Regions from separate parts of the Atlantibacter sp. MEI4A-1023 genome, predicted to be linked through region 2. Evidence: predicted binding sites of a transcription regulator. Region 2 holds the regulator's gene; the other holds the start of a gene.
The links. Region 2 encodes sigma-54, which starts transcription at its own class of promoters, with help from an activator protein. Its sites were predicted from a motif close to GTTGGCACANNTTTCGCTNT; they were not measured.

Region 1 (4,215 bases), 1.0 Mb from region 2:
TCCCCCTCGGAAGTTGAAACCACGTAACTCGGGCACGTCCCAGTGTAGCGCGGCACCAAACGTCCAGTGAGCGACCAGCGGCAGTGCGATAAGCAGTACCAGCGTCACAGGCCAGGTACGCCGCAACTGCCCTGTTTTGATTTGATGGTTCTTATTAAAGCGAAACAGGCCCGCCGAGATCGCCAGCGCGACAAGAATAGACAGCACGAATTCCAGCGCGCCTTCGCCTAACGCCGGTGCGGGGATATAAAGCCCCCGGTTGCTGAGAAACGCCAGGTCAAAGGCATTCACCGCCTGGCGTGGGCCTGGCAAATTGCGCAGTACGGCGAAGTACCAAAAGAAAATTTGCAGCAACGGCGGGATATTTCGGAAGGTTTCGATATAAACGGTAGAAAGCTTGCGTAACAGCCAGTTATCGGACAGGCGCGCCAGTCCTAAAAAGAAGCCAAGAAATGACGCAAACACAATACACAGCGCAGAAACTAGCAGGGTGTTAAGCAACCCGACCAGGAAAACCCGGCCATAGGTATCCCCTTGCTGATAATCAATCAAATGCTGAACTATGCCAAATCCGGCGCCGCGATCGAGAAAAGCAAACCCTGACGTAATGCCACGACTGTTGAGGTTTGTAATGGTGTTGTGGATCAGATAAACAGCAATACCAATAACTGCGGCGATTGCCAGTATTTGAAACAGCCAGGCGCGAACCGCGGGATTGGAAAAGGAGAATTCTCCTTTTGCGTTTGGGCGGTGATGGGGCATATGCGAACCTCAGTAACAAAACTCTGGTTTGGGCGCCGCAAAGGCGCAGCGCCCGTTACAACAACGTGCGTGATTAACGAACCGGCGGAGCGTATTGAATGCCGCCGTTGTTCCAGAGGTTGTTCTGACCGCGTTTGATTTTCAGCGGGCTTTCGGAACCCACGTTACGTTCAAACACTTCGGCATAGTTACCGACCTGCTTAACGATGTTGTAAGCCCATTTGTTATCCAGCTTCAGATCCTTGCCATAATCGCCTTCTTTGCCCAGAAGATGGCCCATGTCCGGCGTGGCAGGATTAGCGGCTTTCTCATCGACGTTTTTAGACGTGACGCCCATCTCTTCTGCATTGAGCATAGCGAACAGCGTCCAGCGTACCACGGAGAACCATTCATCATCCCCGCGACGCACTACCGGGCCCAGCGGCTCTTTCGAGATCACTTCCGGCAGAACGATAAATTCATCCGGGTTGCTCAGTTTAATGCGCAGGGCATACAGCTGAGACTGATCAGAGGCGAGGGTATCGCAACGGCCCGATTCCAGCGCTTTTGCCGATTCGTCAGAGCGGTCAAAGGTCACCGGCGTGTATTTCATGTTATTGGCTTTGAAGTAATCCGCCACGTTCAGCTCGGTATCGGTACCCGCCTGAATACAAACCGTTGCGCCATCCAGCTCTTTGGCGCTTTTCAGCCCCGCTTTGTTATGGGTCAGGAAGCCGATGCCGTCATAATAGGTCACGCCAGTAAAGGCCATACCCATTCCGGTATCGCGAGAAGATGTCCAGGTGGTATTGCGGGATAACAAATCCACTTCGCCAGATTGCAGTGCGGTAAAGCGTTCTTTCGCCGTCAGCGGGGTATATTTTACTTTTGTTGCATCGCCAAATACGGCAGCCGCGACGCCACGGCAGACATCAACATCAATTCCGCTGAATTTACCGTCTGCATCCGCATAAGAAAATCCCGGTAAGCCATCACTAATACCGCATTGAACAAAACCCTTCTTTTTTACTGCGTCAAATGTCGCGCCTGCATGTGCCTGATTTGCAACAGCCATCAGTGCGCCTGCCGCGGCAAGCGTGGCAATAATCATCTTCTTCATAGTGCATCCTGTGTGGCGAAATTATCGTTATATTGGCGGCCCGTTGGGCACGCTAATTACCTGTCTGTGGCAACAGCCATAAACGTTAAAGCAAAGGGAGTGCCAGTTTTGCATCGGAGGGATAACGCATTTATTTCGATGCAGTAAGCGAAGTGTAGACAGGAAACGTAAAACGTAATGCTCACCAATGGTGCGAAATTACAACCTGCGCCACATTTTGGAGCAAAATAATTAAATGGCATCGCCGTCAAGTAACTAATTAATTTCTCATGTTAATATTGGCAGGGTAAGGAATGATTAATGATGTGAGATAAATCACGAGGCAGAGTTAAAGCCCGAAAAAAGAAATAAAGCAATGTGAGTTATTGCAGGAATTTTAATTTTGCTTTGGTGCGATTAAATAACAAATTAAGAGATTAACAAAAAGAGTTGCACCGTTTAGATGCAAACGGCGCGATGAACGCGCCGTTTCGGAACAGACCGGTATTATTTACTCAGCGCGATGATACCCATCGTTAAGCCCGCTACCGCTGCTGCGCCGCCAGCGATCGCGCCAGCTGTTTCCCAGTTATCCTGAGTGGTGCCTTTCATACAGGTGTTGGTATGGACCAGACGCCCCTGATCGTCATACACCGGCACACATGGGGAGTCATGCGCACAACCGGCTAACACTGCACAAAGGGATGCTACAGCGATTAACTTCTTCATGGTATTACCTCATTAGAATAATCATCCAGCAAACCTCGCTAACGGTAATATTATTCATAACCTTATAGCGCTGGATTTGATAGACGCATTTTACCACTGGCAAAAAATGGAGAGGAGCACACATTATTTTCAATTCATGTGGATTGTAAAAATAATGGAGAGGAAAATTTACGCTGGAACCGAAAAGATATTCAGTTCCAGCGGTGGGTTTATCTCATTAATAAATCAACGTATTTAGCATGTAAAAACATGAAAGACATCCGATGTCTTTCATGTTTTACAGGGTTACTTTTTATTAAACCGTTGGCGAATTACCACAAAAAATACCGGGACAAAGAAAATGGCCAGTAACGTCGCGGCAAGCATACCGCCCATCACTCCGGTACCCACCGCATTCTGTGAACCGCTCCCGGCGCCTTTACTAATAACCAGTGGCAACACGCCCAGGATAAACGCCAGTGATGTCATGAGGATTGGTCGAAGGCGCATCCGTACCGCTTCCAGCGTTGCTTCGATAAGATTTTTACCTTCTTTGTCCATCAGGTCTTTGGCAAATTCGACAATCAGGATGGCGTTTTTGGCGGAAAGACCGATAGTCGTGAGCAAACCGACCTGGAAATAAACGTCGTTATCCAGGCCTTTTACCGTCGCCGCAAGCAATGCTCCTACCACGCCCAGAGGCACCACCAGCATTACAGAAAACGGAATGGACCAGCTCTCGTACAACGCGGCGAGGCACAGGAACACCACAATCAGGGAGATGGCATATAAAGCAGGAGCCTGGTTGCCGGATAACCTTTCCTGATAGGACATGCCAGTCCACTGATATCCAAACCCAGAAGGTAATTTAGCGGCCAGTGACTCCATCACCTCCATGGCCTCCCCGGTACTTTTACCCGGCATGGCTTCACCCTGAATTTCCATAGAAGGCAAGCCGTTATACCGCTCAAGACGCGGTGAGCCTTTAACCCAATGTGATGACGCGAAGGCCGAGAACGGCACCATTTCACCGCTGCTGCTGCGCACATAGAGCGTATTAAGATCTGATGGCAACATACGGAATTTTGCATCCGACTGGAGATAAACCTTTTTCACCCGGCCTTCATCAATAAAGTCATTAACGTAATTGCCGCCCAGTGCGGTAGACAGCGTTTGGTTGATATCGGAGAGCGCGACACCCAGCGCCTGCGCTTTATCCTGATCGACATCGATCTTAAATTGCGGCGTGTCTTCCAGACCATTCGGCCTGACGCGGACCAGCACATCGGAACGCTGAGCCGCTTCACCCAATAGCTGATTGCGCGCCTGAGTTAAGGCATCATGCCCCTGGTTTGCCTGGTCGATCAGTTCAAAATCGAAACCCGTGGCGGTGCCCAGTTCGATAATGGCGGGCAGGTTGAACGGGAATACCATCGCGTCACTAATATGCCTGAATGCCATCGTCGCGCGCGCAATAATGGACTGCGCCTTGTTCTCGTCACCGGAACGCTCTTCCCAGGGTTTCAGGCTGATGAACGCGATACCGGCGTTTTGCCCCTGTCCGCTGAAGCTAAACCCGTTAACCGTGAACACGGATTCGACGTTTTTACTTTCTTTGGTCAGGTAATAGTCATTGATTTCATCAAGCACTTTCTGGGTGCGCTGCT
Region 2 (4,215 bases):
TTACGAAACCTGTCATGATCATGCTGGATGCCAACAAAGTTCCTACCTGGTCAATCACGTCAGATAAAGCCAAACTGACTAATGACAGGATGCTGTATCTGTATGGCAATGTCGTTGTTGACGCGCTGACCCCTGAAGCGCAATTACGCAAAATTACTACCGATAACGCGCAGATCAATCTACTGACGCAGGATGTGGCGTCAGACGATCTGGTGACGTTATACGGCACCAGCTTTAACTCCAGCGGCCTAAAAATGCGCGGAAACTTACGCAGCAAAACTGCCGAGCTGATTGAAAAGGTTAGAACGTCCTATGAAATTCCAAATAAACAAACTCAGCCTTAACCTTGCCTTATCCGGTGCGTTGCTGGCGGCGGCTTTTCCAGCGCTGGCGCTGACCGGTGATACCGATCAGCCGATTCATATCGAATCCGATCAACAGTCGCTGGATATGCAGGGCAACGTCGTGACCTTCACCGGTAACGTCGTGGTGACCCAGGGCACGATCAAAATCAATGCCGACAAAGTGGTTGTCACCCGTCCGGGCGGCGAGAGCGGCAAAGAGGTGATCGACGGCTACGGTAAACCCGCCACCTTTTTCCAGATGCAGGACAACGGCAAACCGGTTAAAGGCCGTGCCGATACCATGCATTATGAACTGCAGAATGACTTTGTGACCCTGACCGGCAATGCCTTCCTTGAGCAGTTGGACAGCAACATCAAGGGCGACAAAATCACCTACCTGGTCAAAGAGCAGAAGATGCAGGCGTTTAGCGATAAGGGCAAACGCGTGACGACCGTGCTGGTGCCGTCGCAGTTGCAGGACAAGAACAAACCCGCCGCCAATGCGCCAGCGCCCAACAAGAGTAACTAATTTTTTATGGCAACATTAACAGCGAAAAACCTCGCCAAAGCCTATAAAGGCCGCCGCGTCGTCGAGGATGTCAGCCTGACGGTGAATTCAGGTGAAATCGTGGGTCTGCTCGGCCCGAACGGTGCGGGCAAGACCACGACGTTCTATATGGTGGTGGGAATTGTCCCGCGCGATGCCGGGAATATCATCATTGATGATGAAGACATCAGCCTGCTGCCTTTGCATGCCCGCGCCCGTCGCGGTATTGGTTACCTCCCGCAGGAAGCGTCGATTTTTCGCCGCCTGAGCGTTTATGACAACCTGATGGCGGTGTTGCAGATCCGTGACGATCTCACCAGCGAACAGCGTGAAGACCGCGCCGTCGAGCTGATGGAAGAGTTCCACATCGACCACTTGCGTAATAGCCTCGGCCAGTCGCTGTCCGGCGGTGAACGTCGCCGCGTTGAAATTGCCCGTGCGCTGGCGGCGAATCCCAAATTTATTCTGCTCGATGAGCCGTTTGCTGGGGTAGATCCCATCTCGGTAATTGATATTAAACGTATTATTGAGCATCTGCGCGACAGCGGCCTCGGCGTACTGATCACTGACCACAACGTCCGCGAAACGCTGGCGGTCTGCGAGCGCGCTTATATCGTGAGCCAGGGCAACCTGATTGCGCACGGTACGCCTGACCAAATCCTGCAAGACGAACAGGTTAAACGTGTGTATCTTGGGGAAGAGTTCAGACTCTGATACGGTAGAGCAAATCACAGAGGGTTGAAGCTCCCTGACGAAGCTTCAGAATCTGCCTGTGCAGGTATAATTGACGTAAGTACCCCTTGCCGCTTCCCTGCATCGGCCTTCGATGCCAGAGAGGTTGTACAGTTAGGGTATAAACCTGAGGAATGTTGCTCTGAATATGAAGCAAGGTTTGCAACTGAGGCTAAGCCAACAGCTTGCCATGACGCCGCAACTGCAACAGGCGATCCGCTTGTTGCAGCTGTCTACGTTAGAACTCCAGCAGGAGCTGCAACAGGCGCTGGACAGCAATCCGTTGCTGGAGCAAACCGACTTTCATGATGAGATAGACACTCAGGAAGCCCGTGATACTGAAACGCTGGACACCGCCGACGCTCTTGAACAAAAAGAGATGCCGGACGAACTGCCGTTAGACGCCAGTTGGGACGAAATCTACACCGCTGGAACGCCTTCGGGTAACGGGGTGGATTATCAGGATGATGAACTGCCTATCTATCAGGGCGAAACCACCCAGTCACTCCAGGATTACCTGATGTGGCAGGTTGAACTGACCCCCTTTTCCGATACCGACCGCGCAATTGCCACGTCTATCGTCGATGCCGTGGACGACACCGGCTATCTCACCGTGTCGCTGGAAGATATTCTGGAAAGCGTCGGGGATGACGAAACGGATATTGAAGAAGTCGAAGCCGTACTGAAGCGCATCCAGCGTTTTGATCCTGTCGGCGTCGCCGCCCGGGATTTGCGCGATTGCCTGTTGATCCAGCTTTCGCAATATGCCAAAGACACCCCCTGGCTGGAAGAGTCGCGGCTGATCGTCAGTGAGCATCTCGATCTGCTGGCGAATCACGATTTCCGCACGCTAATGCGCGTGACGCGGCTCAAAGAAGACATCCTCAAAGAGGCGGTCAATTTTATCCAGTCCCTCGACCCCAGACCGGGCCAGTCGATTCAAACCAGCGAGCCGGAATATGTCATCCCGGATGTGCTGGTGCGCAAACACAACGGCGTCTGGACGGTAGAACTCAATGCCGACAGTATTCCGCGTTTAAAGATCAATCAACATTATGCCTCGATGGGCAGTAGCGCCCGCAACGACGCCGATGGCCAGTTTATCCGCAGCAACCTTCAGGAAGCACGCTGGTTGATTAAGAGCCTGGAAAGCCGCAACGACACCCTGTTACGTGTTAGCCGCTGCATTGTAGAACAGCAGCAGGCGTTTTTTGAACAGGGTGAAGAACATATGAAACCGATGGTGCTGGCAGATATCGCCCAGGCCGTCGAAATGCACGAATCGACGATTTCGCGCGTCACGACCCAAAAATATTTGCATAGCCCGCGCGGCATTTTTGAACTGAAGTATTTCTTCTCCAGCCACGTGAATACTGAAGGCGGCGGCGAAGCCTCCTCCACCGCTATTCGGGCTCTGGTGAAGAAATTAATTGCCGGCGAGAATCCGGCAAAACCCCTGAGCGACAGTAAACTGACCTCCATGCTGTCTGAACAAGGTATCATGGTGGCACGCCGTACCGTCGCCAAATATCGAGAGTCTCTGTCCATTCCGCCGTCAAACCAGCGTAAACAACTGGTCTGATATAACCGATAAGGAAGACACTATGCAGCTCAACATCACAGGACATAACGTCGAAATCACTGAATCTTTGCGCGAGTTTTTGAACACGAAGTTCGCCAAGCTGGAGCAGTATTTTGAAAGGATAAACCAGGTCTATATTGTGCTGAAAGTGGAGAAGGTCACTCACATTTCGGATGCGACTCTGCATGTGAACGGTGGGGAGATTCATGCCAGTGCGGAAGGGCAAGACATGTATGCAGCCATCGACGGGCTTATTGATAAACTGGCGCGTCAATTGACTAAACATAAAGATAAACTAAAACAACATTAAGAGTCCGGGCGTTTACCTGGTGTTTCAACGGCTCGTGGTCACTGACGACGAGCCGTTGGCATTGAGAATGCTTAGGTGAAAATATGATGACTTATGATTTGAGCAGTGTCCTTAACCAGGAATGTACCCGCAGCGGTGTTCACTGCCAGAGCAAAAAACGCGCTCTGGAAATCGTCAGCGAACTGGCCGCAAAACAGTTAAGCCTGCCGCCACAAGTGGTATTTGAAGCGATCCTGACCCGCGAACGTATGGGCAGTACCGGTATCGGCAACGGCATTGCCATTCCACACGGCAAACTGGAAGAAGATACCTTGCGCGCCGTAGGCGTGTTTGTACAGCTTGAGACGCCTATTGCATTCGATGCCATTGATAACCAACCCGTAGATCTGCTGTTTGCCTTACTGGTCCCGGCAGATCAAACCAAAACGCATTTGCATACCCTGTCATTAGTGGCGAAGCGTCTGGCGGACAAAACGATTTGCCGCCGCCTGCGTGCCGCGCAAAGCGACGAAGAGCTGTATCAGATCATTACTGAAGGCAGCAATGAAAACCAAAGTGAATAATCGGGTGGAGGAAGTCACCCTGGCTGTACCGAAGCAGCCCGCCGTGTGGGAGAAATCGAGATGGTATTGATGATTGTCAGCGGACGCTCAGGCTCAGGAAAGTCCGTGGCGTTGCGTGCGCTGGAAGATATGGGGTT

Region 1: the regulator sigma-54 is predicted to act here: its motif matches at 1,949-1,968, upstream of ACVV26_RS02195 (amino acid ABC transporter substrate-binding protein).

The regions. Positions count from the first base shown of each region.
Region 1 covers NZ_CM149568.1:441,478-445,692, forward strand. Annotated here, with positions in the region: gene ACVV26_RS02190 (amino acid ABC transporter permease) at 1-762, opposite strand, end outside; gene ACVV26_RS02195 (amino acid ABC transporter substrate-binding protein) at 836-1,861, opposite strand; gene ACVV26_RS02200 (putative periplasmic lipoprotein) at 2,348-2,569, opposite strand; gene ACVV26_RS02205 (efflux RND transporter permease subunit) at 2,855-4,215, opposite strand, start outside.
Region 2 covers NZ_CM149568.1:4,124,757-4,128,971, forward strand. Annotated here, with positions in the region: gene lptC (LPS export ABC transporter periplasmic protein LptC) at 1-344, shown strand, start outside; gene lptA (lipopolysaccharide ABC transporter substrate-binding protein LptA) at 313-873, shown strand; gene lptB (LPS export ABC transporter ATP-binding protein) at 880-1,605, shown strand; gene rpoN (RNA polymerase factor sigma-54) at 1,772-3,205, shown strand; gene hpf (ribosome hibernation promoting factor) at 3,228-3,515, shown strand; gene ptsN (PTS IIA-like nitrogen regulatory protein PtsN) at 3,599-4,078, shown strand; gene rapZ (RNase adapter RapZ) at 4,139-4,215, shown strand, end outside.